One region of the Pseudomonas sp. SZ40 genome, then DNA from elsewhere that is predicted to be linked to it. Evidence: riboswitches for the same ligand, from Rfam matches in the RefSeq annotation. Region 1 holds a riboswitch; each other region holds the start of a gene.
What was found. Region 1 has a riboswitch for cobalamin ahead of cobW (cobalamin biosynthesis protein CobW). Riboswitches for the same ligand answer to the same signal wherever they lie in the genome.
Positions count from the first base shown of each region.

Region 1 (7,457 bases):
GCCGACCAGCTCGAGCAGGTCATCATCAACCTGCTGGTCAACGCCAAGGATGCGCTGCTCAGCGCACGGGAAAAGGAGCCCGAACTGGAGCCGCGCATCCTCCTGCGCAGCGAGCTCAGCGAGGACAAGGTGGTCGTGCAGGTTCAGGACAATGCGGGCGGTATCGACCCACTGCTGCTGGATCGGGTCTTCGATCCGTTCTTCACCACCAAGCCAGTGGGCAAGGGCACCGGGCTGGGGCTGTCGGTCAGCTACGGGCTGGTCAACCAGATGGGTGGCAAGCTCAGCGTGAGCAATCAGGAGGGTGGCGCCTGCTTCCGTATCGAGCTGCCGGTGGTCGTCACCTGACATGAGCGACTGGGTGGATGCGTTGTACCGCTGTTGCGACGGCGTGCTGAGTGGCGATCAGGCGCTGATCGGGCAACTGCGCGGGGCCGGCTTCGACTGCCGTGAGGGCTGCTGGAGTTTCCGTCTGCCCGCGCTGCATGCCTGGCTGATCGATCAAACGGCCACCCGTAACGAGCCTGATTACCCGAGCTTCCTGCAGCGCCTGTACGCCAGCGATCTCAACGCTCGTCTCGCCCGCCAGGGCGCGCAGATCGTCATCGCCGACAATCGCGGCAAGGTCAGCGAGAGTCTGTATCGTCTGCAACGCCTGCCCTGAACAGGTGGCGATGGCGCTCGTTGTACAGCGCCGAGTCGGCGAAGTCGTCGGCGCCCAGCACCCTGCCGACCAGAATCAGCGCGGTGCGACGAAAGCCCTTGGCGCTGACCTTGGCCTCGATATCGGCGAGGGTGCCGAGCACCCAGTCCTGATCCGGCCAGCTGGCGCGATGCACCACCGCGATCGGGCAACTGGCCCCATAGTGAGGCAACAGGTCGCCGACGATCTTCGGCAGATGCTGAACACCCAGGTGGATCGCCATGGTCGCACCGTGCCGCGCCAGATCGTGCAACTGCTCGCCTTCGGGCATCGGTGATTTGCTGGCATAGCGGGTGAGGATCACCGTCTGGGAAACCGCCGGCAGCGTCAGCTCGCTTTCCAGCAGTGCGGCGCAGGCTGCCGTGGCCGTGACGCCGGGGATGATCTCGAAGGGAATGCTCAGGGCGCGCAGGTGACGAATCTGCTCACCGATGGCGCCGTACAGAGATGGGTCTCCCGAATGCACCCGTGCCACGTCCTCGCCGCGTGCATGAGCCGCCTGCAGCAGGGCGACGATTTCATCGAGATGCAATTCGGCGGTGTTCACCACCAGGCTGGCCTGATGGCCGTCGAGCAGCGCTTCCGGCACCAGGGAGCCGGCGTAGAGAATTACCGGGCAGGAGCGAATCAGGCGCTGGCCCTTCACGGTGATCAGTTCGGGGTCGCCGGGGCCGGCGCCGATGAAGTAGACGGTCATGCGAATCCTGGGTGTAGGGTGGAAGAGGCTTTTCTCCTCCACCGTGTTGTTCGGCTTATCCGGTCACTCGGCGGGGGATCGCCATCCGGCGGATCGAGAAAGCGTGGACTACGCGTCCCGATCCACCCTACGGATCGCTGCGGGCAACGGCCAGTGTGGCGTTAGCGCTCTTGCGCTTGGTTATCCACAGGCGAGCGGGGCGATTGCTCAAGCGCTCGACCAAGGCCAGGGCGCTGGCTTCGGCAACGCTCGGGCTGCCAGTGACATGCAGGGCGATGGCCGAGGTCTGGCTCAGGCGCTCATGGTAACCCGTCAGCGCATCGGTGGGCAGGAAGCTGATGGGCAGGCCCAGATGCTCGGCCAACTGCAGCAACCCGGGCTCGTCAGCCTTGTGGTCGCTGCTGGCCAGGGCCGTCAGCTCGGCAGTGCTCGAGCCATGCTCGGCCAGCGTATCGTCGAGCAAGGCCAGCAGCTCGCTCAGCGAACACCCGCGCCGGCAACCCAGGCCGGCGACGAGGGTCGAGCGCTCGTTCATTCTGCGTGTCGAGTGCGGCCATGGAACCAGGCGGCAGCCAGCCCCAGAGCAGCCCAGAACGCAGCGTTGGTGAGCAGCGAGGCAAGGATGAATTCGTGCTCCAGCGCTTCGGGTGCCAGGCTTTCATGCACCTCAGGCTGCGGTGCGCCGATCACATGGGGCAGCGCCAGAATCACCAGGCCAAGTATGCGCAGCAGCCAGTTGTTGCCAAATGCCAGCAGCGCCAGCCCGGCCGCGGTCGAAGCTGCGGTACCGATCCACCAGTACTGGCGCAGCAGCAATTCGGCCGCAGCGGTACCTGGCAGCTCCGGCGGCAAGCCGCTCGAGGGCGCCAGCACGAAGGTGGCGAAACCGGCCAGGCCCCAGAGCAGGCCCTGCCAGGTTCTCTCGGGGGCGCGCAGGGTGAACAGGCCGGCGAGCATCAGCGCGAAGCCCACACCTACCACCAGGTTGCTCAAGCCTGTGGATAACAGCCGTTGCCAGCCATCTTCCGGTGCCCATGCTTCACCGTCATGGCTGTGAGCGCCAGCGGCGCCATGATCGTGAGCAGCGCTTGCGGTGTCGTGGTTGTGTTCGATGCTGGCCGCGGGCTCGGCGACTTCGAACGTCTCGGCATGCAGGATCAGCGGGGTTATCCACAGGCTCTGCAGCACGGTCAGCACGATGGCAGCGAGCAGGCCGGCGAAGCCTGCGGTCTGGGCGATGCGCTTGATCATCCTGGCGTCCTCAGTGGCACGGGAACGCGGCGCTATGCCGGGTATCGTGGGCCGCATTGTGCAAGGCTTCGACGTGGGAGAAGCCGGCGAAGAAGATCAGCACGGCGCCCAGCGCGCAGCTGCCAACGGCAAGCAGAATACGCTGTGACAGGGGAAGTGCAGGTGCGCTGGAGTGCGAGATGGCGCTGCTGGACATGGTCGTGAACCTTCACTATGAGGTGAACGGCACAGCAGGGACGCAGCGAGCCCGCCCGCATAACGGGCAGTTATCGGCGCGTGCCCGCCCACCGCGGGTTGCCAAACAGAGGATTCAGGCCGGTCTCCGGGCTCACGATGATCACTGGGCAGTGATGAGGATCGGCCTTCCCATGCTTTCGCACAGTGGCCACGACGATCCTGACATTCGCTTACCGTTGCGGGGGCAGCGCCGGACTCTAACCGGCTTCCCGTTTCACCTCACGCACGGCGGCGTGAGACACCTGAAACAACCGCGCAAGAACACCACGAAGCGGCAAGTGCGTCAATATGTTGCAGATTCAGGCTCTGTGGACGTTTCAGCACGACCGCGCTGAAACGTCCACGGACCCTAGCGATTGACCGTGTCGCAGGCTCTGCGTAGCCTTGTGCTCTTCGAGGTTCTCCATCGATAGGTATGGAGCTAAGAGGGAACACGGCAAGCCGTGGCTGCCCCCGCAACTGTAAGCAGCGAGCGCATCGCCAATCGCCACTGGGAAACCGGGAAGGCCGGCTACGCGCCATGACCTGTGAGCCAGGAGACCTGCCTCGATAACGCTTTCGACAACCGGGCGGGGTGATCCGGTGATGCCTTCGCCAGCCTCGGCTGGCGCCTGCCATCCTATTGCCCGCTCGCCGTTCATTCAGACGCAGGGCCAATCATGAAAACGCTCGCCAAACTACCCGTCACCATCGTCACCGGCTTCCTCGGTGCTGGTAAGACCACCTTGCTGCGGCACATGCTTGAAAACGCCGAGGGCCGTCGCATTGCGGTGATCGTCAACGAGTTCGGCGAACTGGGTATCGACGGTGAGATCCTCAAGCAATGCACCATCGGCTGCACCGAGGAAGAAGCCAACGGTCGGGTTTTCGAACTGGCCAACGGCTGTCTGTGCTGCACCGTGCAGGAAGAGTTCTTCCCGGTGATGCGCGAACTGGTGGAGCGTCGCGGCGACCTCGACCATATCCTGATCGAAACCAGCGGCCTGGCCCTGCCCAAGCCACTGGTCCAGGCCTTCAACTGGCCGGAAATCCGCAACGCCTGCACCGTCGATGCGGTGATCACCGTGGTCGACAGCCCGGCGGTGGCTGCCGGCACCTTCGCTGCCTTCCCCGATCAGGTCGATGCCCAGCGCAAGCTCGACCCCAACCTCGATCATGAGTCGCCCCTGCACGAACTGTTCGCCGACCAACTGGCGAGCGCCGATCTGGTGATCCTCAACAAGGCCGATCTGCTCGATGCCGAGACCCTGGCAGCGGTGCGCGCCGAAGTCGGCGAAGAGCTGCCGCCAGCGGTCAAGGTGGTGGAGGCCCATGGCGGTTCGTTGCCGCTCAATGTGCTGCTGGGCCTGAACAGCGAGACCGAGTTGCACATTGAAGGCCGCAAGACTCACCACGACAATGAAGACGAAGACCACGATCACGACGAGTTCGACTCGTTCCACGTGGAACTACCGGAAGCCGATGAAGCCCGCCTGCTGGCCGCGCTGAAGGATGTGGTCGGCAAACATGGCATCCTGCGCATCAAGGGCTTCGTCGCCGTGCCGAACAAACCCATGCGTCTGCTTCTGCAAGGGGTCGGCCTGCGTTTCGACAAGCATTTCGACCGCGCCTGGAAGGCCGATGAAGCGCGGGTTACCCGCCTGATCGTGATCGGCCAGGAGCTCGACCACACGGCCATCGCGGCTGAGCTGAAAGCGGCGCTGGTATAACCATGATCGCCCGCAAGCGGGCTCCTGCGGTTCGCGTAGGAGCCCGCTTGCGGGCGATGCCTTAGGCGAGAATATGCACCTCCTGCGCACCCAGCCCGGCCAGTCGCTGCCGGCCGACAGCATCGCCGACCTCGGCCAGACCCCCGCCGAGCTGGTGGTGCTGTGCACCGGTGATTCGCACCTGTCGCTGCTGGCCGAGGTCGCCCGTCATCTGCCCGAGGATTACCCCAGCCTGCGCCTGGCCAGCCCGGCGCAGCTGAGTAACAACGCCTCGGTGGACTTCTACGTCGAGAAGGTCCTGCAGCATGCCAAGGTCATTCTGATTTCCGTGCACGGCGGTGTCAGTTACTGGCGCTATGGCATCCAGCGGCTGGTGGAGCTGGCGGGGCAGGGCAAGACGCTGATTCTGGTGCCTGGCGACGACAGCCCCGATCCGGAATTGACCGGCTTGGGCAATGTCGCCGGCGAAGACGCCGAGCGGCTCTGGCAATACCTTCGTCAGGGTGGTGTGGATAACGCGCGGCAGTTTTTCCATTGCATCGCTGATCGCTATCTTGGCCGGCGTTACGGCAGCCAGCCTCCCCGAGCGCTACCGCGGGTCGGCCTGTATCACCCGCACCTGGGCAATGCGTCGCTGCAGGATTGGCGTGCCAGCTGGCAGCCGGATGCGCCCGTTGCCGCGCTGCTGTTCTACCGCACCCATGTGCAGGCCGCCAACACCGCCTTCGTCGACACCTTCTGCCAGCGGCTGCAGGCCCAGGGCCTCAATCCATTGCCCATCGCCGTGGCCAGCCTCAAGGAGGCTGCCTGCCTGGCGCAGGTCGAGGATTGGCTGGACGAAGCTGGCGTGAGCGTGATCCTCAACACCACCGGTTTCGCACAATCCAACCCGGAGTCGCCCCAGGCGCGGCCGTTCCGCCGTGATGTGCCGGTGCTGCAGGCGCTTTGCGCGCTGGACAGCGAAGAGCAGTGGCAAGGTAACGCTCAAGGCCTTGGCCCCCGTGACCTGGCCATGCATATCGCGCTGCCGGAGCTGGACGGCCGACTGATCACCCGGCCGATCAGTTTCAAGGGCCTGGCCTGGCGCAGCGAGCGTAGCCAGAGCGATGTGGTCTGCTACCGCGCGCACCTGCCTGGCATGGATTTCGTCGCCGAACTGGCGCGGCGCTGGTGTGAGTTGCAGCGCACGCCTGCTGCGCACAAGCGTGTTGCCCTGGTGCTGGCCAACTACCCAACCCGCGACGGGCGCATCGGCAACGGTGTCGGCCTGGACACCCCGGCGGCGGCCCTGAATATCCTCCAGGCCTTGCAGCAGCGGGGGTACCCGGTAGAGGCCTTGCCGGACAGCGGCACCGCGCTGATCCATCAGTTGCTCGGTGGCGTGACCAACGATCTCGACAACCTCGACCTGCGGCCCTGTGCGCAAAGCCTGGCCCTGGACGCCTACCAGCAGTTCTTCGCAGCCTTGCCCGAGGCCAATCGCCAGGCGGTGCTGGAGCGTTGGGGCGCACCGGAAAACGACCCGATGTTCCGCGAGGGTCGGCTGATGATCGCCGGCCTGCGTTTCGGTCTGACCTTCGTCGGCATCCAGCCGGCGCGGGGTTATCAGGTGGATGCGGCGGCGGTTTATCACGACCCCGATCTGGTGCCACCGCATGGCTACCTGGCCTTTTATTGCTGGATGCGCCAGGTGTTCGCTGCCCAGGCGGTGATCCATGTCGGCAAGCACGGCAACCTGGAGTGGCTGCCGGGCAAGAGCGTCGGCCTGTCCGAAAGCTGCTGGCCGACGGCGATCCTCGGTGCCCTGCCGAACATCTACCCCTTCATCGTCAACGATCCTGGCGAAGGTGCCCAGGCCAAGCGCCGCACACAGGCGGTGATCATCGACCACCTGATGCCGCCGTTGACCCGCGCCGAGAGTTACGGTCCGCTGCGCGATCTGGAGCGTCTGGCCGATGAGTACTACGACGCCAGCCAGCTCGATCTGCGCCGCGCCGGTGAGCTGCGCGGCGAGATTCTGCAGAAGGTCCGCGAGGCCAGCCTCGATCGTGAGCTGGGCTTGCAGCTCAATGACGACCCCGCCAGCTGGTTGCCGCAGCTCGACGCCTACCTGTGCGACCTCAAGGAGTCGCAGATTCGCGATGGCCTGCATGTGTTCGGCGAATCACCGGCCGGCACGCTGCGCCGCGACACCCTGCTGGCCCTGCTGCGCATCCCTCGCGGCGATGGCCAGGGCGGCAATGCCAGCCTGCTGCGTGCCCTGGCCCATGACCTGGCGCTGGACTTCGACCCCCTCGATTGCGACATGGCCGCGCCGTGGACGGGCCCGCGCCCGAAAATTTTGGCTGATCTGAGCGATGAGCCCTGGCGCACTCTGGGCGATACCCGGGAGCGCCTGGAGCTGCTGGGGTTACGGCTGATCGAGGGTGAGCGGTCCGCTGGCCCGAGCAGTGACGCAGTGCTGCACACCCTGCGCAGCCATATCGCGCCGCTGCTGGACGCCTGTGGCGATGCCGAAATGCATGGCCTGCTCGATGCCCTCGATGGCCGCTTCGTGCCCTCCGGCCCGAGCGGCGCGCCGAGTCGTGGGCGGCTCGACGTACTGCCCACCGGGCGCAATTTCTATTCCGTGGACGTGCGCAACCTGCCTACGCCCACGGCCTGGCGCCTCGGCGTGCAGGCTGCCGACCGCCTGCTCGAACGTCACCTGCAGGACGAAGGCGACCACTTGCGCCAGCTCGGCCTGTCGGTGTGGGGCACCGCGACCATGCGTACCGGTGGCGATGATATCGCCCAGGCCATGGCCCTGATGGGCGTGCGCCCGGTATGGCAGGCGGGTAGCCAGCGGGTCGAGCGCTTC
Region 1 covers NZ_JBQWIF010000006.1:131,051-138,507, reverse strand. Annotated here, with positions in the region: gene ACT9T4_RS07700 (PAS domain-containing sensor histidine kinase) at 1-348, shown strand, start outside; gene ACT9T4_RS07695 (hypothetical protein) at 350-664, shown strand; gene cobM (precorrin-4 C(11)-methyltransferase) at 627-1,400, opposite strand; gene ACT9T4_RS07685 (cobalamin biosynthesis protein) at 1,528-1,935, opposite strand; gene ACT9T4_RS07680 (CbtA family protein) at 1,932-2,651, opposite strand; gene ACT9T4_RS07675 (CbtB domain-containing protein) at 2,662-2,847, opposite strand; cobalamin riboswitch at 2,948-3,149, opposite strand; cobalamin riboswitch at 3,268-3,451, shown strand; gene cobW (cobalamin biosynthesis protein CobW) at 3,548-4,597, shown strand; gene cobN (cobaltochelatase subunit CobN) at 4,671-7,457, shown strand, end outside.

Region 2 (7,457 bases), on a different contig from region 1:
AAAACCGCCGACGCCGGTCGCGTGGTGCTGCCCTGGGCCAGGCATGCCGACCCGTTCGTGCGGGCCAGTGCCTTGCGAGCCCTGCGCGAGTTGCGGCTGATCGACAGCGTACCCACCGCCGTCGCCGCGCTGCAGGACAGCGATGCCTTCGTGCGCCGTGAAGCGGTAGGTATCCTCGGCTGGTTGAAACAGTCCGATGCGCTGCCGCAACTGGCGCGCCTGGCCAGCGACGATACCGATACCGAAGTACGCCGTGCCGCCACCGGTGCGCTGGGGCTGGCCAGCGACGACAGCGTGCTGCCAGCCCTGCAGACGGCGCTCAAGGATCGCGAATGGCAGGTGCGTGAAGAGGCCGCCACCACCCTCGGCAAAGTTGGCCACGCGGGTGCCGGCCCTGCGCTGCTGGAGGCGCTGAGCGACAGCTACTGGCAGGTGCGGCTGCGTGCGGTGCGCTCGCTCGGCCGCCTGCGATTCGCCGCGGCCCTTGAGGCGCTGGTGGAACTGCTCGGGCACGCCATCAGCAACCTGCGCAAGGAGTCCGCGCTGGCGCTTGGCGAGCTGGGCGACGCTCAGGCACTGCCCGCATTGCTGGCCGTCGAGCACGATGCCGACCCGGAAGTGCGCAAGGCGGTGCGTATCGCCATCGGCCAGTTGCGACTGCAAAAGTCATGAACCAGGTACCCGTCGCAATACGTAACAGTGCCACGCAAGCGACATTGAGCGTGGATTGGGGGCAAGGGCAGGTACAGGTGCTTGCCCACGGGCGCCTGCGTGCCGGGTGTCCGTGCTCGAAATGCCGGGCGGCTCGGCTGGCGCAGCGCATCGACGTGGTAGCGGATGGCGTCCGCATCACGGCAGTTCACGCACAGGGCTATGGGCTGCAATTGGTGTTCGACGATGGCCACGACCGCGGCATCTACCCCTGGAGCTATTTGCGTGAACTGGGGGAGGTGGCAGGTTGAGTTGACCGGGCTTGTCGCATGGCCTGCTCGTCACGGCGTCAGCCGCGGAATGAGCGAAATCGCCCCGCGGCGACCAGAAAATGGCGTCGAACACCCATTTTCGCAGGCGCCCCGATGCTGTCGGACCGTGCCACGCGGCGAATGGTGGGTACGGCGCGGATGCAGAGAATGGCTACCATCGCATTCGCGCCGAGGGCGGCGCTCCTACCGGCATGGCTTCACCCCAACGATTTCGCAGGCGCCCCGATGCCGTCGGACCGTGCCGCGGCGAATGGTGGGTACGGCGCGGATGCAGAGAACGGCTAGCATCGCATTCGCGCCGAGGGCGGCGCTCCTACCGGAATGGCTTCACCCCAACGATTTTGCAGGCGCCTCGATACTGTAGGAGCCCGCTTGCGGGCGAATGGTTGTCGCGCCACAGACCTGGAGAGACGGCTGTGAACGCGCCGCGCCGAGAGGCTGATGCAGGCGCTTAGCCCTTGTTCTTGCGCTGCGGTTTGGGCCGGCCTTGCACGCACTTGAAGCGTGGTTCGGTCTTGCAGATCACGTAGATGCGACCCCGGCGCTTGACGATCTGGCAATCGCGGTGGCGCAGTTTGGCCTGTTTCAGCGAGGCGACGACTTTCATGAGCGGGCTCCTGCGAAACCGGCGAAGCGTTTGTTGAAGCCGGCCACCCGACCTTCGCTTGCCGTCTGGCGCTGCTGGCCGGTGTAGATCGGGTGCGACGCGCTGGAGATATCGAGCGTGACGTAGGGATAGGTGTTGCCGTCGCTGTGCTCGCGGGTCTTGTCGGTGCTGACGGTGGAACCGATCAGCCAATAGGTGTCGGCCGAGACATCGTGAAACAGCACGGGGCGGTAGTCGGGGTGGATACCAGGTTTCATGAGCACTCCAATAAATACGTTATAAGGTAACAATATCAAGTCTTGTTGATTTTGGTTCTCATTTCAAGCCCGAATCCGAATTTTTCCACCACGGTGTCGATCGGCTCCATGGATCTTTCGATCAGGAGCTGAAGCGAGCACTCAACTCGACTTGCTAAATTGTTATATTGTAACAATAATGGCCGCCAGCATTAGCCGCACAGGTGCTGCAACGGCTTCGGTATGTCGAGATGAATGCGCAGAAACTGCAGCGAAGCGCTGCAGGGCAGCGACCTAATCGTTTAAGATGCCGCCCGCCGGTTTCCGCGAGGAATTAATAGGGAATCCGTCGCCATTTCTAATGGCCAAACGGAACTGCCCCCGCAACTGTAGGTACCGAGCAGCGCTGCATTCGTGTCACTGGGGGCGACCCCGGGAAGGCCACAGCGCTGCCGCGACGTACCAGTCAGGAGACCTGCCGGCGTCGGTCCGATCAGCTGCAATCCAGCTGTGTTTGGACACTGCAATCGAACCAGCCGGCGGGGTGTCCGGGAGGGGGCATCCGTAATCACCTTCCTCATGGACAGGTGCGGCCATGGCCGCTTGGCGTGATGTGTTCTCCAGCCTGCGCACTGCCATTTATGCGTATCTGTTGATTGGGAGATCACCCGCATGACCGTGTCTCGTTTTGCCGTTCTGGCCGCCACCCTTGGCCTGTCTTCGATGGCGCTGGCCGCCACCCCGACTCGTTACCCCCTGACCCTCGAGAACTGCGGCCATGAGCTGAGCTTCGCCGCTGCGCCGAAGAGCGCCGTGACCATCGGTCAGGCCGGCACCGAAATTCTCTATTCCCTCGGGCTTGGCGACCGTCTGGTGGGTACCTCGCTGTGGTTCAGCAACGTGCTGCCCGAGTTCGAGGCGCAGAATGCCAAGGTCGAGCGCCTGGCCGATAACGACCCGAGCTTCGAGTCGGTGATCAACAAGCGCCCCGGGCTGGTGGCCGTGCAGTTCGAGTGGATGGTGGGCAAGCAGGGCGTGGTCGGCACCCGTGAGCAGTTTCACGCGCTGAAGATTCCGACCTACATCATGCCGTCCGACTGCGAGGGCAAGGACAATCTGGTAGGTGCCGACGGTACTCGCCTGCAGCCGTTCCAGATCGACAGCCTGTACAAGAGCATTCAGCAGCTGGCGCAGATATTCGACGTGCAGGCTGAGGGCGACAAGCTGGTCGGCAGCCTGCAGGAGCGACTCGGCAAGGCGGTTGCAAATGCCGAGCAGCGCCAGGCGAAGCAGATCTCCGCCGCGTTCTGGTTCTCCAGCGCCGACCTGGATCTCGACCCCTACATGGCCGGTCAGAAAGGCGTTGCCGATTACATGATGAAGTCGCTGGGGCTGCAAAACGTGGTCGAGTCCAGCGAAGAGTGGCCAACCGTCGGCTGGGAAACCCTGGCCAAGGCCAACCCGACCGTGCTGGTGCTTGCGCGCATGGATCGCCGCCGTTTCCCGGCTGACGACGTGGAGAAGAAACTCGAGTTCCTGCGTAATGATCCGGTCGCCAAGCACATGGATGCGGTGAAGAACGGCCGCATCGTGATTCTCGATGCCGACGGCATGCAGGCTTCGCTGCGCATGATCACCGGCATCGAAACCCTGGCCAAGGCCGTTGACGGGTTCGATCTGCAGAAATGATTGCCCGTGGCTCCCGCCTGTTCCTGCTGACCATCGTCTGCCTGCTGTTGCTGGCCGTGGCGGTGGTCGTCGGTGTGGCGCTGGGTGAAACCCGCATCCCGTTGTCGGTGGTCTTTCAGGTGCTGGCCAACAAACTGTTCGGGGCGGGCTTCGTGCTCGATCCGATCGACGAGGGAATCGTCTGGAACTACCGCCTGACCCGGGCCCTGGTGGCCGCCTGCTGCGGCGCCGGGTTGGCGGTTTCCGGTGTGGTGCTGCAGGCGCTGTTGCGCAATCCGCTGGCCGATCCCTATCTGCTGGGGATTTCCGCAGGTGCCTCCACTGGAGCGGTTTCGGTGGCGCTGCTGGGGCTCGGCGCAGGCATGCTGTCGCTGTCCATGGGCGCCTTCATCGGTGCGATCGCCGCCTTCAGCCTGGTCGCCTTGCTGGCAAGGGCTGCGGGCGGCGGTGCGCTGAATGGCACCGGGCAGATCATTCTTGCCGGTATCGCCGGCTCCCAACTGTTCAACGCGCTGACCTCGTTCCTGATCACCAAGTCGGCCAGCGCCGAGCAGGCCCGGGGCATCATGTTCTGGCTGCTCGGCAACCTCAGTGGTGTCAACTGGCACGATGTCGCCCTGGCCGTACCCGTGGCGCTGGCCGGGGTGCTGCTGGTGGCCTGGCATACCCGCGCGCTGGATGCCTTCACCTTCGGTGCCGAATCGGCTGCGTCGCTGGGCGTACCGGTGCGCCGGGTGCAGGCCACGTTGATCGCCTGCGCGGCGCTGGTCACGGCGGTGATGGTGTCGATCGTCGGCTCCATCGGCTTCGTCGGTCTGGTGATCCCTCACGCTGCACGGCTGCTGGTCGGCGTGCGGCATGGCCGGCTGGTGCCGGTCGCGGCCCTGACTGGCGCGGTGTTCCTGATCGCCGCCGACGTGCTGTCGCGTACGGTGATCAAGGGCCAGGTACTGCCCATCGGTGTGGTCACCGCGTTGATCGGTGCGCCGGCCTTCGCGGTGATTTTGGTACGCGGGAGGCGGGCGCGGTGAGTACGGTGCTGCAGTGCAGCGACCTGGGCTGGTCGGTGAAGGGTAGGGCGATCGTCGCCGGCGTCGATCTGCAACTGCATCAGGGCGAGACGCTCGGCCTGATCGGTCCCAATGGTTCGGGCAAGTCGACCTTGCTCAAGCTGCTGTCCGGCATCCGCACGCCGGGCAGCGGCCAGGTGCACCTGCAGGGCAAGCCGCTGGGTGGCCTGAGTCGCCGGGATGTCGCCCGCCAGTTGGCATTCGTCGAGCAACAGGCCGACACCGGTGACGCGGTGACGGTGCGCGATGCCGTCGAACTGGGCCGCACGCCCTGGCTGTCGGCCTTGCAGCCCTGGTCGGCGGAGGACGAACGGATCGTCGTTCAGGCACTGGCCGATGTGGACATGGCCGAAATGCCGGAGCGAGCCTGGAGCACCCTGTCGGGCGGTGAACGCCAGCGCGTGCACATCGCTCGGGCACTGGCGCAGAAACCGCAGATCCTGCTACTCGACGAACCCACCAACCATCTGGATATCCAGCACCAGCTGTCGATCCTCAATCTGGTACGAACGCTGCCGGTGACCACGCTGATCGCCTTGCATGACCTCAACCAGGCCCTTGAGTGCGACCGCCTCGGGGTGATGGAGCGCGGTCGACTGGTGGCGCTGGGGGCACCGGCCGAGGTGCTGACCACCGAGCGTTTGCGCGACACCTTCGGCGTACGCGCCCGCTACCTGGTCGACCCTGAAGACGGTGCCCGGGTACTGCGCTTTCAACCTATCTGAGACGAGTCTTTTGTCATGCGTTTTTCGCCGCTCTTCGCTTTGCTCGCTACGCTTGTGTTCACAGCTCCGGCATTGGCCGAAACCCACGAAGTGAAAATGCTCAACCGTGGGGAGTCCGGTTCGATGGTCTATGAACCGGATTTCCTGGCCATCGCCCCCGGTGACAGCGTGACGTTCATCGCCACTCACCCGACCCACAACGCTGCCAGCATCCCCGGCCTCCTGCCGGAGGGCGCCGAGCCGTTCAAGGGCAAGATCAACGAAGAGATCGAGGTGACTTTCAATGAGGCAGGGCTCTATGGCATCCAGTGCATTCCGCACTTGGCGATGGGCATGGTGATGCTCATTCAGGTCGGTGATCAGCCGGTCAGCGCGGCGCAGATTCCCGCGCAACTGCCGGCGCGAGCCAGGCAGCGTCTGGAACAGATCGTCCAGCGTGCGAGCGAATGAGCCAGCCATGAGCCGGGTGCTGGGTACCTTCGCCAGCCTGTCACCCGCCGCACGGGTGCTGGTGCTCAACAGCCTGGCGTTCAACTTCGGCTTCTACATGCTGGTGCCGTATCTGGCCGGGCACCTCAGCGAGAGCCTCGGGCTGGCGGGTTGGGCGGTGGGCCTGGTGCTCGGCATCCGTGTGTTCAGCCAGCAGGGGCTGTTCCTGTTCGGCGGCTTGCTGGGTGACCGCATCGGCTACCGTCGCGCCATTCTCATCGGTTGCCTGGTGCGCTGCGTGGGGTTTGCCGTGCTCGGCTTCTCGGAAAGCCTGGCGATTCTGCTGCTGGCCGCCTGCGTCAGCGGTTTTGCCGGTGCGCTGTTCACGCCTTGTGCCCAGGCCTACCTGGCCGATGAGTGCCAGGACATGCAGCAGCGCAAGCGCGCCTTCGCCCTGCAGAACATGGCCAGCACCGCCGGCATGCTGCTCGGGCCGCTGGCAGGCCTGCTGCTGATCGGCATCGATTTCGCGGTATCCGGCAGTGTGGCAGCCGGGCTGTTTCTGCTCATGACCCTGGTGCAGTGGCGCTTTCTGCCGAGCAAGGAGCTGGTTTCCGGTGACGAGCCGGTGACCATGCTGCGCCAGTGCCTGGACATGCTCCAGCAGTGGTCATTCCTGCGCTTCGCCCTGTTGGCTGCAGCCTATCCGTTGTTGTTCCATCCGCTTTATCTGGCGATCCCGGCCTACAGCCACGCCCACGGCGGCGGCCAGGCGTGGATCACACGGGTATTCGTGATCACCGCGCTGGTTGGCGTGCTGCTGCAGATGCCGATCAGCGCGCTACGCCAGCGTTGGCTCAGCGAGGGGCAGGGCATGGGCCTCGGCCTGGCGTTGATGGCGGTCAGCTACGCGCTGTTGGCCGAACCTTTCGCCAGTCTGTTGAGCCCGTATTGGGCGGTTCTGCTGATGGCCGCTTTGCTTAGCCTCGGCAGCCTGCTGGTACTGCCGCTGCTGTCGGCCCACGTGCCTCATTACGCCCGGCGCGGGCAGCTGGCCGCCTATTACGGCTTCTTCGCCGGTGTGGGCGGGTTGGCGGCGTTGTTCGGCAATGTACTGATCGGCCGGCTGCTGCCCGCTGAGCAGGCGCCGCCACAGTTACTCTGGTGGGCGCTGGTCGGCATTGGCCTGGCTGCGGCTTTCGGCTTGGCCCGACACATGGCCGGTTTGAGCCGTAATAGCACGCAACCATGAGCCGCCAAGCCAGCATGCAGGGTGCGGTAGCATGGGGCGATTCACGCTGCTGGAGCTACCCGTGTCGATCCGTCTGAAACTCGCTGCCGGGTGCCTGCTGGCCCTGTCCTGGGCCGTGCCGGTGCAGGCCGCCTTCACCTTGCCCGGCGATGCCATGCGCTGCACCCGCAGCGCCACGCTGCTCAATTGCGCGGATCGTTTCGGCAACCACTACGGTATCGCTCAGCGCGGTAACGACACGCTGATGCGTGGCTTCGACGCTATCAGCGGGCAGACCTGGGCGCAGACCAGCACCACCTATGGCCGCTTGCAGCTGTTCACCGGCGTCGCCAGCAATGGCGAGCTGTGGGTGGGCTCCAGCAGGCGCATCGGCTGGAACGTGGTCAGCCGGCTTTCCAGCTCCAACGGCGAGCGTGAGCGGGTCAACTGCAACCGCATGATGGGCTGCCGATAGGCAGCCGTTGCC
Region 2 covers NZ_JBQWIF010000003.1:20,810-28,266, forward strand. Annotated here, with positions in the region: gene ACT9T4_RS03875 (HEAT repeat domain-containing protein) at 1-672, shown strand, start outside; gene ACT9T4_RS03880 (DUF971 domain-containing protein) at 669-962, shown strand; gene ykgO (type B 50S ribosomal protein L36) at 1,435-1,590, opposite strand; gene ACT9T4_RS03890 (type B 50S ribosomal protein L31) at 1,587-1,847, opposite strand; cobalamin riboswitch at 2,128-2,323, shown strand; gene ACT9T4_RS03895 (ABC transporter substrate-binding protein) at 2,499-3,515, shown strand; gene ACT9T4_RS03900 (FecCD family ABC transporter permease) at 3,512-4,546, shown strand; gene ACT9T4_RS03905 (ABC transporter ATP-binding protein) at 4,543-5,310, shown strand; gene ACT9T4_RS03910 (pseudoazurin) at 5,326-5,760, shown strand; gene ACT9T4_RS03915 (MFS transporter) at 5,768-6,991, shown strand; gene ACT9T4_RS03920 (hypothetical protein) at 7,059-7,445, shown strand.
Region 2: it holds a riboswitch for cobalamin, as region 1 does, so the genes downstream of both, ACT9T4_RS03895 (ABC transporter substrate-binding protein) here and cobW (cobalamin biosynthesis protein CobW) in region 1, are expected to answer to the same signal.

Region 3 (7,457 bases), on a different contig from region 1:
AGGTTGGTCAGCCAAAGGGTCAGGCAATCGACCAGCAGGCAGCGCTGTGCCGATGCCTGCTCGCCAAGCACCCGGGCCAGTTCCAGCGGTTCTTCGACCAACCCCCAGTGCGCCGGACGACGATCGCGATGGGAACGGATACGGACGCTCATTTCGCCATCGAGCGCCTGGCTGGTGGCGATGTATGTCACCTCGAGGCCCGACTCCTGGGCCAGGCGCTCGGCCAACCGACTCTTGCCGGAGCGAGCACCACCGAGAATCAACTCCTGCATCTATTCGCTCTCCATTGGGGCCGCCAGGCCGCATAGCGCGCGCAGGGCCGAGCGATCCAGGTGCGCTTCGACCAGATCCGCCAGGCGCTCGATATCGCGCTCGCGCAGGGCGTGGTAATCCACCTCCTGCACCTCCCCCAGGCCAGCCCAGCGCAGCAGCGCCGAACAGGCTTGCGACGACTCGAACAGGCCGTGCAGGTAAGTACCCATGACTTGGCCATCGGCGCTCAGGGCACCGTCCGCACGGCCATCATCGAGGCGAACCGCGGCGCGCTGCAGATCGGCGCCCGAGGTCACCCCGGCATGAATCTCGTAACCGCTGATAGAGGCATCCTCCAGACACAGACGCCCGCGCACATTACGTAGTTGCTTGTGGGGCTCCAGCACCGTGTCGATCTGCAAGAGTCCCAGGCCCTGGCTAGCCCCGGCGGGCCCTTCGAGTCCGTCGGGATCCTCGACGCAACGCCCGAGCATCTGCAGCCCGCCGCAGATGCCGAGCAGCTTGCCGCCATAGCGCAGGTGTCGCTCGATGGCCTCGGCCCAACCCCCGCTGCGCAGAAAGGCAAGGTCGGCGCGTACGCTCTTGGAGCCGGGCAGAATGATCAGGTCGGCGGGCGGGATCGCTTCGCCGGGGCCGACGAAGGTCAGCTCGACCTGAGGGTGCAGGCGCAGCGGGTCGAAATCGGTGTGGTTGCTGATCCGTGGCAGCACCGGAACCACCACCCGGAGCACCTGTTCGGTCTTGCTCACCTGGCGACGGTCGATGGCGTCTTCGGCCTCCAGATGGAAATCCATCAGATAGGGCAGCACGCCAAGCACCGGCTTGCCGGTGCGTTTCTCGAGCCAGTCCAGGCCAGGCTGCAGCAAGGCGATATCGCCGCGAAAGCGATTGATCACGAAGCCCTTGAGCCGTGCCTGTTCACTGGGCGAGAGCAATTCCAGGGTGCCGACCAGATGGGCGAAGACGCCGCCCTTGTCGATATCGGCGACCAGAATCACCGGACAATCGACCGCCTCGGCAAAGCCCATGTTGGCGATGTCGTTGGCGCGCAGGTTGATCTCTGCAGGCGAGCCTGCACCTTCCACCATCACCACCTGATGAATCGCCTGCAGCCGCTGGTGGGACGCCAGCACCGCCTGGCGGGCGACCTGCTTGTAATCGTGATAGGCCACGGCATTCATGTTGCCGACGGCCTGGCCGTGGATGATCACCTGAGCGCCGGTGTCGCTGTTGGGTTTGAGCAGCACCGGGTTCATGTCGGTATGGGGCGCCAGACCGCAGGCCTGGGCTTGCACGGCCTGAGCACGGCCGATCTCGCCGCCGTCGGCGGTTACCGCACTGTTGAGTGCCATATTCTGCGGCTTGAAAGGCGCCACGCTGACGCCCTGGCGACGCAGCCAGCGGCACAGCGCGGTGACCAGGGTGCTCTTGCCGGCATCCGACGTGGTGCCTTGCACCATTAACGTAGCGCCCTGCTGAACAAGAGCGGCGTCTGATTCAGAACGGCTCATCGCGACTCCTCGGCGAATACGCTCAGCGCCCGGTCCAGGCGCTGCCAGCCTTCTTCGTCCGGCGGCAGGCCGAAACGAATGCTTGCCGGCCGTTCGAACAGCCGGGTGAGAATGCCATTGCAGGCCAGAAACTCATGCAGCACGTTCGCCCGTTCGCAGGCTATCCACTGGAACAGCGCGCAGCCGCCAGTGGCCGGCAGGCCGTGCTCGCGCAGCAGGTCGGCCAGGCGCTGACCATCCTTGGCCAGACGCTGCCGTTGCGCCTGCTGGCCAGCGCGGTCCTCGAGCAGGTGGGTACCCAGCCAGCGCGTCGGCCCGCTGAGGGTCCAGGGGCCAAGCCTCTCTTCCAGCTGGCCGAGCAGCCTGGTCTCGGCCAGCACGAACCCCAGGCGAGCACCTGCCATGCCGAAGAACTTGCCGAACGAGCGCAGCACGATCAGCCCGGGCAGGTGACTATGAGCCGCCAGACTCTGTTCCGGGGTGCAATCGATGAAGGCCTCATCGACGATCAGCCACCCCCCTCGCTCGGCCAGGCGCGCATGCCAGGCGAACAGTTGCTGCGGCGAAAATCGCCGACCGGTAGGGTTGTTGGGATTGACCAGCAGCAGCACGTCGAGCCGCTCCAGCGCCCGGTTGACGCTCGCCTCGCAGAGCTCCAGCACCCGATGCCCTTCACGCTGCCAAGCCGCCGCATGCTCGGCATACGCTGGCGATACGATGCCCACCCGCGCCTCGCTTCGCAGCCGTGGCAGGCACTGGATGGCCGCCTGGGAGCCGGCCACTGGCAGCAGGTGGTCGACGCCGTAGTAGGCGCAGGCAGCAGCCTCCAGCCCATCATCCTGCTCGGGCAGACGCACCCAGGCCTGCTCCGGAATCGCCGGTAGGGGTAGCCCATAAGGCGCCACGCCGGTTGACAGGTCCAGCCAGTCGCTCAGGGGAATGCCGTATTGCTGGGCCGCTCGCCGCAAACGTCCGCCATGTTCAAGCAACGCACACCCCCACGATCAGCATGAGCAACAGCCACAACGAGACGCCCCCCCAGACCAGATTCATCGCCCGCTCGATGTCTCGTGCCCGGGGCTGCGGGCCCTCGCCCAGCTCGGGCCGCTGGTGCACTTGGCCATGATAGACGGCAGCACCGCCGAGGCTGACACCCAGCGCACCGGCACCAGCGGCCATCACCGGTCCGGCATTGGGGCTGTCCCACTGCGGCGCCTGGCGCTGCCAGCAGCGCACTGCCGTGGTGGAGCGCCCGAGCAGCGCGTATGTCAGCGCGACCAGGCGCGCCGGCACGTAGTTGAGCAGGTCGTCGATCTTCGCGGCGGCCCAGCCGAAGCGCTCGAAACGTTCGTTGCGGTAGCCCCACATGGCATCCAGGGTATTGCTCAGGCGGTACAGCACCACACCCGGCGCGCCAGCCACGAGAAACCAGAACAGCGCGGCGAATACCGCGTCACTGCCGTTTTCCAGCACCGACTCAGTACCGGCACGGGCCACACCGGTGGCGTCCAGGTCATCGGTGCGGCGGCTGACCATATAGCCGACCCTTTGGCGGGCCAGGGCCAGATCGCCAAGGCGCAGGGCCTGAGCCACCGGCTGGGCATGCTGATCGAGGCTGCGCAAGCCGAGGGCCGCATACAGGGCGATGATCTGCACCAGCCAGCCGATCCAGGGCACCTGCACCAGCAGCACGGTTAGCAGCGTGAGCGGCAATACCGCGAGGCACCAGGCCGTCACGCCGTGGCTACGCCAGCCGCCTCCGGACGGGTTGAAGCGCTGCTCCAGACGATTGGCCAGCTTGCCGAAACCCACCAGCGGGTGCCAACGCCTCGGTTCACCAAGCGCGGCATCCAGCGCCACGCCCACGGCAGCACTGAGGATCAGGCTCATAAACACACTGCGCTATTCATGTGGCTCCCCGTCATGTGATGCCCAGCGATCCTGAAACAGCAATTCACTCAATGGTCGCACTTCGGCCCAGCCCTCCTGGGCCAGCATCGGTACCGGGTAGAACGCCTGCACCGGCCCCAGGCACAGCACCGCCACCGGCTTGCTGCCGGCTGGCATGCCCAGCAGCTCGGCCAGTGCGAGAGGATCGAACAGCGACACCCAGCCCATGCCCAGCCCCTCGGCCCTGGCGGCGAGCCAGAGATTCTGAATGGCGCAGGACAATGACGCCATATCCATTTCTGGCAGGGTGCGCCGGCCGAAGACATGAGCGTCACGGCCGTCCATCAGCGCCGCGACCAGCAACTCGGCGCACTCACGAACGCCCTCGACCTTGAGGCGCATGAACGCGTCGGAGCGTTCGCCCAATGCCTCGGCGGTCAGCCGGCGCTCGGCTTCGACCAACTGATAGATGTCTTCACGCAGTGCTGGTCGAGTGATGCGAATGAAGCGCCAGGGCTGCATCAGACCCACACTGGGCGCCTGGTGCGCAGCTTCGAGCAGCTTGGCGAGCAGTTCAGGCGCCACCTCGCCACCACTGAAATGACGCATATCGCGGCGCTCGGAAATGGCCCGGTAGACAGCGGCACGCTCCTCGGCGCTGAAGGCGTGGTCGCTCATGGCCTGAACAATGCCGCTGCGGCCGCAGGATCGGATGGCAGGTAAAAGTGGATATAGGACGCGGTGAGCCGGCCGAGACGAAACACCGCCTCGCTGACCGGCTTGTCATTGGGGCACTCGCCGCGAGCCAGCGGCTGCAGCTCGGATTCGAGCCGCGAATGATGATAGCTGTGACCGCGCAACAGCCCTTCGGGCAACGTGACCGCCTGCAGCGCGAGGGCGACCAGGCGCTTCTGCATCTGGGCATGGCCAGGCACCAAGCCGGCCAGCTCCGCCCGTTCGCCTGCCGCGTCGCTCAGTGTGTCGAGCAGGTAGAGCATGCCACCGCACTCGGCGAGAATCGGCTTGCCAGCTCGCTGATGGGCGGTGATGGCCTCGATCATCGAACGGTTGGTGGCCAGCGCCTGCAGATGCAGCTCCGGGTAGCCGCCGGGCAGATAAAGGCTGTCCACCTCGGGCAGGCTCTGATCTGCCAGCGGACTGAAGAACGTCAGGGCCGCGCCCATTCGCTCCAGCAGATCGAGATTGGCCTGATAGGTGAACGCGAAGGATGCGTCGCGGGCCACGCCGATGCGCACGCCCTCCAGCAGCGGCAATGGCGCTGCAATCGACGGCGCAGCGAAGGTCACTGGTGGCGGCAGGGTAACCGTTGCGGTCTGTGCCAGAGCATCGGCAGCGGTATCCAGACGCACATCGAGGTCGGCGAGCTCGGCGGCCTGCACCAGGCCCAGGTGGCGGCTCGGCAATTCGATCGCGGCGCTACGCGGCAAAGAGCCGTACCAGCGGATCGAGGCTGGCAGGCTGTCGCGGATCAGATCGTTATGGCGCCCGGGATTGACGCGATTGCCGAGCACACCGGAGAACGGCAGATCCGGCTGATAGCTGGCCAGGCCGACGGCCAGTGCCCCGAAGGTCTGCGCCATGGCGGAGCCATCGATCACCCCCAGCACCGGAACCCCGAAGCGGCGGGCCAGGTCGGCTGCGGATGGCGAGCCGTCGAACAGCCCCATCACACCTTCGATGAGGATCAGGTCCGCCTCGCCAGCGGCTTCCCACAGCAGGCGGCGGCTCTCGGCCTCGCCAACCATCCACAGATCCAGCTGATAAACCGGGTGGCCGCTGGCACGGGAGAGGATCATAGGATCGAGAAAGTCAGGCCCGCACTTGAACACCCGCACCCGCTTGCCCTGCCGGGTGTGCAGGCGTGCCAGGGCCGCAGTGACGGTGGTCTTGCCCTGCCCCGAGGCCGGCGCAGCGATCAACAGTGCCGGACAGTGGCGCGACGCGCGCTCACCCGCATCGGATACAGACGCTGTAACGCTCAAAACTCCACGCCTTTCTGTGCTTTCACGCCGGACTTGAAGGCATGCTTCACGAGCGTCATTTCGGTAACGGTATCCGCGGCCTCTAGCAGCGCCGGTGGCGCGCCACGGCCGGTAGCCACTACGTGCTGCAGCTCGGGGCGCGACTCGATGTCACGCAGCACCACATCCACGTCCAGGTAACCGTGCTTGAGGGCGATGTTCAGCTCGTCCAGTACCACCAGAGCGATCTGCGGGTCGTTCAGCAGTTGCCGGGCGACCTCCCAGGCCTGAACGGCCTTCTCGATGTCCCGCTGACGATCCTGGGTGTCCCAAGTGTAGCCCTCGCCCATCACGTGGTAGCTGACTTCATCGGGAAAGCGGCGGAAAAAGTGCTCCTCACCGGTGGCCATGCCGCCCTTGATGAACTGCACCACGCCGACCTTGAGACCATGCCCCAGCGCGCGGGCGACCATGCCAAAGGCCGAGCTGCTCTTGCCCTTGCCATTGCCGCTGTGCACCAGCAGCAGGCCGTACTCGTCCTGAGCCTGGGCGATCTTTTCGTCCATCAGGGCTTTCTTGCGCGCCATGCGGGCGTTGTGCCGCGCGTCGCGCTCTGCTGATTCTCGGCTTGGGGATGGGGTCATGGGATCTCCTTTGCGCGAGGCCGCGCGGCACACGCCAGTGAAACGGTCGGGCAGGAAACCGGGTTCAGGCCAGACGATGAAGGAATCACACAGGAGCAGGCAGGAGCTGACCGGGTCGGCCGCGCACCGGCCGCGCCCACCGCGCAAACCTGGAAAAGCGACAGGCCGGTCTCCGGGCTTGCGAGCACCGCACTCAGCAGAATGCGGACACCGACGCGACCTTCCCGTATCGACGATACAGTGGCGAGAAGCGTGGTTGGACTCGTTTACCGTTGCGGGGGCAGCGTCGGCCTTGCCTGCCTGTTGAAACAGCGGCGCACCGACTTCCCAGTTTCACCCCCGGCCGAAACCGGGGACACCTGAAGCAAGCCGCGAAGGGTAAGGATTGGCCGCCTCAGCGTCAATCGAAGACTCAGAATCCGCCTCCCTGGCAGGCGAGCCAGACCCACGCAGGGTCCCAGGGCGGTCTCAAAGGAGCATGGCCGAGCTGCAGCGGACGCTGGCCTGGCGCTCAGGGATGGCTGGCCAGCTCGACCGGAAACACCCGCTTCGCTTCGATATAGGTGCGCTGCCAATAGCTGTTGCCGAGACTGTCCAGACGCACGGTGCCGCCCGAAGAAGGTGCATGCACGAAGCGCCCTTCGCCGACGTAGATACCGGCATGACTGACCTGCCGGCCACCGTTGGTGGCGAAGAACACCAGATCGCCACTGCGCAGGGCGTCGCGGCCAACCACTGGGGCGCGCATGCTGATCAGCTCCCGGGTGGAGCGAGGCAACTGGATGCCTGCGGCATCACGGTACACATAGCCGATCAGCCCACTGCAGTCGAAACCACTGGCCGGTGTGTTGCCGCCGTAGCGGTATGGCGTACCGACGAGCCCCAGGGCACGGAACAGCACGTCGTCGGCGCCGCCCTGATAATTGCCAGGAGCGGGCGCGATCACCACAGGCTGCGGAGCGGGTACGGGGGCGCGACTGGAACATGCACTGAGCAGTGCAGCGAGCAGCAGGAAGGCGATGCGGATGGTGGCAGTCATGGACGGACGATCCTGGAGCCTGAATGCGCCCTACTCTGCCCCGTTCACAACTGCAGTGCAAGCTTTAGCTTTATGCTGCAGTCGCTTGAAAACTATCAAGATGTTGCCCGATCCGGAC
Region 3 covers NZ_JBQWIF010000030.1:36,565-44,021, forward strand. Annotated here, with positions in the region: gene cobU (bifunctional adenosylcobinamide kinase/adenosylcobinamide-phosphate guanylyltransferase) at 1-272, opposite strand, end outside; gene ACT9T4_RS20290 (cobyric acid synthase) at 273-1,784, opposite strand; gene cobD (threonine-phosphate decarboxylase CobD) at 1,781-2,773, opposite strand; gene cbiB (adenosylcobinamide-phosphate synthase CbiB) at 2,766-3,674, opposite strand; gene bluB (5,6-dimethylbenzimidazole synthase) at 3,687-4,352, opposite strand; gene ACT9T4_RS20310 (cobyrinic acid a,c-diamide synthase CobB) at 4,349-5,677, opposite strand; gene cobO (cob(I)yrinic acid a,c-diamide adenosyltransferase) at 5,674-6,300, opposite strand; cobalamin riboswitch at 6,447-6,678, opposite strand; gene ACT9T4_RS20320 (C40 family peptidase) at 6,812-7,339, opposite strand.
Region 3: it holds a riboswitch for cobalamin, as region 1 does, so the genes downstream of both, cobO (cob(I)yrinic acid a,c-diamide adenosyltransferase) here and cobW (cobalamin biosynthesis protein CobW) in region 1, are expected to answer to the same signal.

Region 4 (7,457 bases), on a different contig from region 1:
CGAGCTCGCTGGCGACCTGGGCCAGGCGCTTGTCGCTGATCAGTGCCTGGGGGGCGAGCAGAGCCGCCAGGGATTTCGGCGCCAGGCGCGACTGTTCGAATGCCTGGCGGATGGCCGCGGCAAGGTCATCTGCCTGGTTGACCAGAACGAGTAGCGTGCGTGGATGGATCAGCAGTTCGTCAGGCTGCGCGGGGCGCTGTTCGGTGGTGATCCGTACGGTACGGCCGGCATCTTCGGCCAGCGGCAGGCTGGCATCGTTCAGCCACGGCGCGGTGCCATCGATGCGCAGGCTTTCGCCGCCCAGCAGGTCGGAGACGAAGCGCTTGCCCTGCTCCAGGTCGGCCAGGGCATAACCGCTCGGCGGGTCGAGCAGGCAGGTGCCGAAACGCAGTTCGCCGCTGGTGGTGATGGCCGCGCGGGTCTCCAGTGCCGTGGCGATCTCCCTGGCCATGCGGTTGACGCCGCCCAGGCCGCCGAGCAGCGGCACCACGGCGCTGCCGTCTTCGGCTACGGCCAGCACCGGTGGCTCGGCGCCCTTGCTGGCGAGCAGCGGTGCCAGGCTGCGAATGACGATACCGGCGGCGCACAGGGCGATGATCGGCGTGCCGCTGCGATACAGGCTGCGCAGGGTGTCGCCGAAGTCTTCGTAGGCCTGGTCGGCCTCGACCCGCCCGCGCAGACCATGGATCACGGCCTGTGGATAAAGTGTCTGCATGCGTCGCGCAGTGGCCAGCGCAGAGGGGCCGAGGATGACGATGGCGGGTGAAGAGGTCATGGTTTATCCACTGTCAGGAACAGGCAGGCGAGTTCGCTGCAATCATGTAGGAGCTGGCTTGCCGGCGAAGCGATCCGAACCGCAACACAACTATCGATTTGGCCATCGATATCGCCAGCAAGCTGGCTCCTACGGAAAAGGTGCCTATTGCGAGACAGCTGTTTCGGTTCAACCCCGCCATTTCTCACCGGGCACCACGATCATCGAAAAATACGGCGAGGCCATCGGTTCGACTTCATCCAGCGGCACGATGCGCTGGTTGGCCATGGTCGCCCGCTCCACGTAGTGAGCACGGTCGTGCAGGCCGAGGTCCTGCAGCACCCGGCGGACCTTCTCGAAGTTGCGGCCCAGCTTCATCACCACGGCGGCTTCGGCATCGCGCAGGCGCTCGCGCAGCTCGTCTTCGGGCAGCACGCCGGAAAGCACCGACAGGCTCTGGTTGCGGTACACCAGGGGAACGCCGAGCACCGCCGCGCTACCGAGCATCGAGCACACGCCGGGGATCACGTGGGCCTCGTAGCGCTCGGCCAGGCGGTCATGCAGGTACATGTAGGAGCCGTAGAAGAACGGGTCGCCCTCGCAGATCACCGCCACGTCGCGGCCCGCGTCGAGGTGCTCGGCGACCTGGGCGGCGCAGGTGTCGTAGAAGTCGCTGATCACGTCCTCGTAAGACAGCGGCGGCTCGAGCTTTTCGGTGGTCACCGGGTAGACCAGTGGCAGGCGCTGCTGACTGTCGTCCAGGTGACCTTCGATGATGCCGAAGGCGTTGCCACCCTGGCCGATATTGGCCTTGGCCTTGGCCACGAAGTAGCCGACCACGGGTGACGACTTGAGCAGGCGCAGGGCCTTGAGGGTGATCAGCTCGGGGTCGCCCGGGCCAACGCCCAGGCCCAGCAGGCGGCCTTTGCCGGGGCGGTCCATGCCGGTCATCATTCGACCTCCGTGGCCAGGGCGTTGACCGCGGCGGCGGCCATGGCGCTACCGCCCCGACGGCCCTGCACGATCACGTAGGGCACGCGATGCTCGGCGAAGGTGCTGGCGAGCAGGTCCTTGGACTCAGCAGCGCCCACGAAGCCCACCGGGAAGCCGAGAATCAGCGCTGGTTTGGGGGCGCCTGCAGCGAGCATGTCGAGCAGATAGAACAGCGCGGTGGGGGCGTTGCCGATCACCACCACCGAGCCTTCGAGATGCTCGCGCCAATGCTCCAGGGCCACCGCCGAGCGGGTGTTGCCGAGCTTCTTGGCCAGCTCCGGTACACCCGCATCGTTGAGGGTGCAGATCACCGGATTGCCGGCCTGCAGGCGCGTGCGCGTCACCCCTTCGGCAACCATGCGCGCATCGCAGAGAATCGCCGCGCCATTGGCGAGGGCCTGGCGGCCGGCCGCACCGGCACCCGCGCAGAAGCGTAGATCCTGCACCACATCGACCATGCCGCAGGCGTGGATGACCCGCACCGCGAGCTTCTCGAGATCCGCCGGAATGGCGCTCAGGTCGGCCTCGGCGCGGATGATGGAGAAGGAATGGCGATAGATCTCCTGACCATCGCGGATGTAATCGGTCATCGGGTGAAACTCCGGGTAGCGGTGAGCGAGGCCAGCAATTCGGCGGCGTCGTCAGGTGTCAGGTGGTGGCCCAGCAATTGGCCGAAGCCGGTGCCGAGCGGTTGGCGGGCGAACAAGTCGTAACGACCCTCGGCCACGGCCAATAAGGTGAAAGGTGTGCGATGGGCGGCGGCGCAGGAGCGGCTGCATCCCGTGAGGTGAATGCCCGGCTGCTCGCTGCCAGCGGGTAGCCGGTCGGCCAGGCGCAGGGCATCGGCCTTGGTGTCGGCCTGGCCTTTGGCACAGCCGCTGGCGCCGGTGCAGGCGATGATACGGGTCAGCGGCGCGCTGGCATCGGTCAGCAGGCCGAGTGCGTGCAGGCTGTGCATGACTGCATCGGCAGCCGTCTCGGGGATATTGGTCAGCAATACGCTTTGCCAGGGCGTCAGGCGCAGGCTGCCATCACCGTAACGGCGGGCGAGATCTGCCAGGCCGAGTAACTGTTCGGCATCCAACCGACCGAGCACAGCGGCGGCGCCGATATGCACGAGACCCGGCTGACGCTGCTCATGGATACCGAGATGGGCATTGTCTTGCGCCGGGGTGCGGCGCCAGTTGCCTGCAGGCAGCAGCACATCTCCCAACCGTATCTGCAGACGCTGCAGCAGATCGGCAGGAGAATGGTTTTCCAGCAGATGCCGCATGCGCGTCTGCTCTGGCGTGGCCAGCTCCAGGAACAGGTCGAGCAAGGCGATGATCAGTTCGTGAGCAGAGGCTTGCGGCACGACAGCCAACGCGGCTGCATCTTCTTCTGCGAAGGGCGGGCAGCCGGCCAGCCCGAATGCATAGCCGATACCGCCGTTCAGCGGCAGCGCGCTGAGCCATATATCGTGGTGGTGTTCGAGCATCGCGAGGCGTTCGCCGCCGTCGAGCAGCAGGGCGAACTTCGGCGACAGGGCATGCAGATGCGCTGTGTTTTCCAGCGTCGCCAGCAACTGCATGGCCAGTGGCGAGATATCCACAAGCGCTTGCGGATCCACGCCTGCGGCCGGGCTGACCATCAGGTTGCGCACATCGTCGGCAGCGGGTGAGCGCGGGCCGAGGCCGGCGGCCAGCAACTCGCCGATCAACGCGTCTTCACTGCCGGCGTGGATGCCGCGGATCTGCAGGTTGGCGCGGTTGGTGGCTTCGATCACGCCGCCTGCATGGCGTTGTGCGGCCCTGGCGATGCGCTCAGCTCCGGTGGCATCGAGGCGCCCGCAGGCCAGCTTGATCCGGCAGATGCCGCCGTCCTTCGCCTGCACGATACGCAGCAACCCCGGACAGGCCGAGGGGCGAACAGCAGGGGATGGAATGCAAAAAGCCTGTTTCAACGGATCACCGGGGTCGGGTCACATGGGCATCCGTTCGAGGATAGGCCAGAGAAGGACGAGCTTCTATCACCGGGACACCCCGCCCGGTGTGGGCACATGCGACTGAATCCGTCGGCAGGTCTCCTGGCTCGCAGGTCATGGCGCGTGGCCGGCCTTCCCGGTTTCCCAGTGGCGATTGGCACAGGCGCTCGCTGCTACAGTTGCGGGGGCAGCCACGGCTGAAAACCTGCTCAATATCTGCTGCGCGTCGGCCCTGCTGCGTTAGAAAGCGACTCGAAATGCTCATTTACAGTCGTAAACTCCGCTTTCTCGCCCCTTTCTGCCTTGCATGGCTCTAGCTCGCTAGATATTGAACACGTTTTATATCGTGTTCCCTCTTAGGCCCGCGCCTACGTACCACGCAGCCGACGGACACCGACGAAGGCGCTATTATGCCCGCTTTGCCCACCCGGATGAAAAGCCGTGTGGATCAGCGGCAAGCGCCAAGCCGGAAACAGGTTGCTGACGACTCGTTGGCTTGTCGCTTGAGGCTTGCAGCTTATGGCTGTTTCTAGGATGAGGAAAAACGCATGACACCCTGGCTGACCGTCGTGGGCATTGGCGAAGACGGCTACCCCGGCCTCGGCAAGGCGGCGCGGCATGCGTTGCTGGCCGCCGAGCAGGTGTTCGGTAGCGAGCGCCAACTGGCACTGTTGCCGCACTGTATCCGTGCCACACGCCTGCCCTGGCCGAAGCCGTTTTCCCTGGCCCCGGTATTCGAGCGCCGCGGCACGCCGGTTTGCGTGCTGGCCAGCGGTGACCCGATGTTCTTTGGTGTCGGTGCCAGCCTGGCCCGTGAGCTGCCGAGCGAGGAACTGCACATTCTGCCGGCGCCTTCTTCCTGCTCGCTGGCGGCGGCTCGCCTGGGCTGGCCGTTGCAGAGCACGCCTCTGGTGTCGCTGGTGGGCCGCCCGCTGGCGGCGCTCAATACGCAGATCCATCCCGGCGTGCGCCTGCTGGTCCTGAGCAACGATGGCGAGAGCCCGGCGGCCATCGCCGGATTGTTGCGCGAGCGTGGTTTCGGCCCCAGTCGGCTGAGCGTCTTCGAACACCTGGGCGGTGAGCGCGAGCGGCGTATCGATGGCCTGGCTGATGGCTGGTCGCTGGCTCGCTCCGCTGATCTGAATCTGGTGGCGATCGACTGCGTGGCCGGTGATGACGCCATGCGCCTGCCGCTCACGCCGGGCCTGCCGGACGATGCCTATCGCCACGACGGGCAACTCACCAAACGCGACGTGCGCGCCATCACCCTGGCGCGCTTGGCGCCGCTGCCCGGCGAACTGCTCTGGGACGTGGGAGCCGGCTGCGGCTCCATCGGCATCGAGTGGCTGCGTACCCACCCCGCTTGTCGGGCCATCGCCATCGAGGCCGACGAAGGCCGCCAGGGCCATATCGCCCACAACCGCGATGCCCTTGGCGTGCCGGGCCTGCAACTGGTGGCCGGGCGTGCACCCGAGGCGCTGGCCGGGCTGGCGGCGCCAGACGCCATCTTCATCGGCGGCGGGGTGACTGCGCCCGGCGTGCTGCAAAGCTGCTGGCGCGCGCTCAAGCCCGGCGGTCGGCTGGTGGCCAACGCCGTGACCCTGCAGAGCGAGGCGGCGTTGATCGCCTTTCGTGGCGAAAAGGGCGGCGAGCTGACCCGTATCGAAGTGGCCCAGGCGCGCCCGCTCGGCGGTTTCGACACCTGGCGCGCCGCGTTGCCGATCACCCTGCTGCAGGTCAGCAAGCCGTTATGAGCCGCATCCTGCTACTGGGCGGGATCGGCGAAGCGCTGAACCTCGCCCGGCGCCTCGGCCCGGCGCATGTCTACAGCCTGGCCGGGTTGGGCAAGGTGCCGGATGACCTCGCTTGCCAGGTGCGCGTCGGCGGTTTTGGCGGGGCCGATGGTCTGGCTGCCTTCATCCGCGAGCAGGGTATCGACCTGCTGGTCGACGCCACCCATCCCTACGCCGCGCAGATCAGCCACAACGCCGCCCAGGCCGCGCGACAGGCCGGGATCGCCTGCTGGGCGCTGCGTCGTCCGGGCTGGCAGGCCTCGTCCGAGGATGACTGGCGCGAGGTGTTCGACTGGCCCAGCCTGATCGCCGCGCTTGGCGACTTTCAGCGCCCGCTGTTCACCCTTGGCCGCGAGCCACTGGAGCATCTGCACGAGATTCCCGCCCACCAGCACTGGACGGTGCGCTGCCTGCAGAGCCAGCCTCCCATGCCCCGCGCCGAAGTGATCGGCGCCCGAGGGCCGTTCAGCCTGGACGATGAGCGCGCGCTGTTCGAGCGCCTCGATTGCGATGTGCTGGTGAGCAAGAACAGTGGCAGCGCTGCCACCGAGCACAAGTTGCAGGTGGCCCGTGAGCGTGGTGTGCCGGTGTTGGTGTTGCAGCGGCCGATTTTGCCCGCTGTGGATCGCGAGTTCGCCGAAGCCGAAGTGCTCTGGCAGGCGTTGCTGACCAACGGTGTCTAGCTCACTGCTAGACTGCCGCCCTTTTCCCGGAGCCTACCCATGACTACCACGCCCTACGCTCAGGTGCTGTTCGCCGGTCCGGATCTGCTCGACGGCTCCTTTGCCGAGCTGTTTCGTGCCCGCCTGGTCGAGCTGCGTGGCGAGCCTGCGCTGGCCGAAATCGTCGATACCGGTGCCGGTTATGACGGTCTCTGGCAGCGCGTGCAGGAGGGCAGCGGCAGGCTGCTGGTGATCGACCTGGAGGCGCAGAGCAGCAGCCAGCATGTCGACTGGCTGCGCAGCGAGCTGGCGCGCCTGACCGAGCCTGCACGGGTGTCTGTCACCAGCCTGTTCGGCCAGCTCGATGCCGATGCAGCCGGGGCCGCCTGTGCATTGCTCGAACGCCCGGAGCTGCACCTGAGTTGCCTCGATGTGCCAGCGCTGCCCGGCAGCCACGCCTGGTCGAAGATTCCCGCTCACCAGTACCGCGTGCTGCTGTGCAACGGCCCACGCTGCACCCGTCGTGGCGCTCTGCCGCTGTGGAAAATGCTGCGGGAGAAGGTCAAGGCTGCTGGCCGTCTGGAATGCGAGGGTGGCGTGCATATCACCCGTACCCAGTGCCAGTTTCCCTGCGATCAGGGCCCGACGCTGACGGTCTACCCGCCGGGTCATTGGTATCAGGTGCGTAGCGAGGAAGACGTGGTGCGCCTGGTCGACGAGCAACTGGTCGCTGGCCGTGCGGTGCCCGAACTGATGATGGCGCGCCCCTGACCGGTATCGCCTGGAGCCCGGGTTGAGCGTAGCGAGACCCGGGTCTCTTGAGCAGCCCGAACCTGCTGCCCCGGGTTACTCCTTCGGCTAATCCAGGCTACATCGGCGGCTGCATCCCCTACTCGACCTGAACTGATTTCGGGCTAACATGCCGGCATCATAAAAATTCGAGTCGTGCATGACCGCCCTGTTTCTGCGTTATCGCATCGTTGCCATCGTGCTGTTGGTCATCCTTGGCCTGGCCGTCAGCCTGTGGCTGGCCAGCCGCTATGCCGAGCAGCGGGCCTGGGAGGATCGCAGCAGCGAGGCACACGGCCAGTTGCAGCTGTATGCGCAATCGATCCAGACCCTGGTCGACCGCTTCCGTTCGGTGCCGGAGTTGCTGTCCATGGACGGTGATATTCAGGCACTGCTGCAGGCACCGGACGATCCGCAGTTACGCGACAAGCTCAACCGTCGCTTCGAAATGCTCAACGCCGCCGCTGGCGCCAGCGTGCTCTACCTGATCGACCGCCAGGGCC
Region 4 covers NZ_JBQWIF010000025.1:16,189-23,645, forward strand. Annotated here, with positions in the region: gene cobJ (precorrin-3B C(17)-methyltransferase) at 1-775, opposite strand, end outside; gene ACT9T4_RS18435 (precorrin-2 C(20)-methyltransferase) at 944-1,696, opposite strand; gene ACT9T4_RS18440 (precorrin-8X methylmutase) at 1,705-2,337, opposite strand; gene cobG (precorrin-3B synthase) at 2,334-3,689, opposite strand; cobalamin riboswitch at 3,786-4,123, opposite strand; gene cbiE (precorrin-6y C5,15-methyltransferase (decarboxylating) subunit CbiE) at 4,259-5,464, shown strand; gene ACT9T4_RS18455 (cobalt-precorrin-6A reductase) at 5,461-6,186, shown strand; gene ACT9T4_RS18460 ((2Fe-2S) ferredoxin domain-containing protein) at 6,226-6,936, shown strand; gene ACT9T4_RS18465 (sensor histidine kinase) at 7,115-7,457, shown strand, end outside.
Region 4: it holds a riboswitch for cobalamin, as region 1 does, so the genes downstream of both, cobG (precorrin-3B synthase) here and cobW (cobalamin biosynthesis protein CobW) in region 1, are expected to answer to the same signal.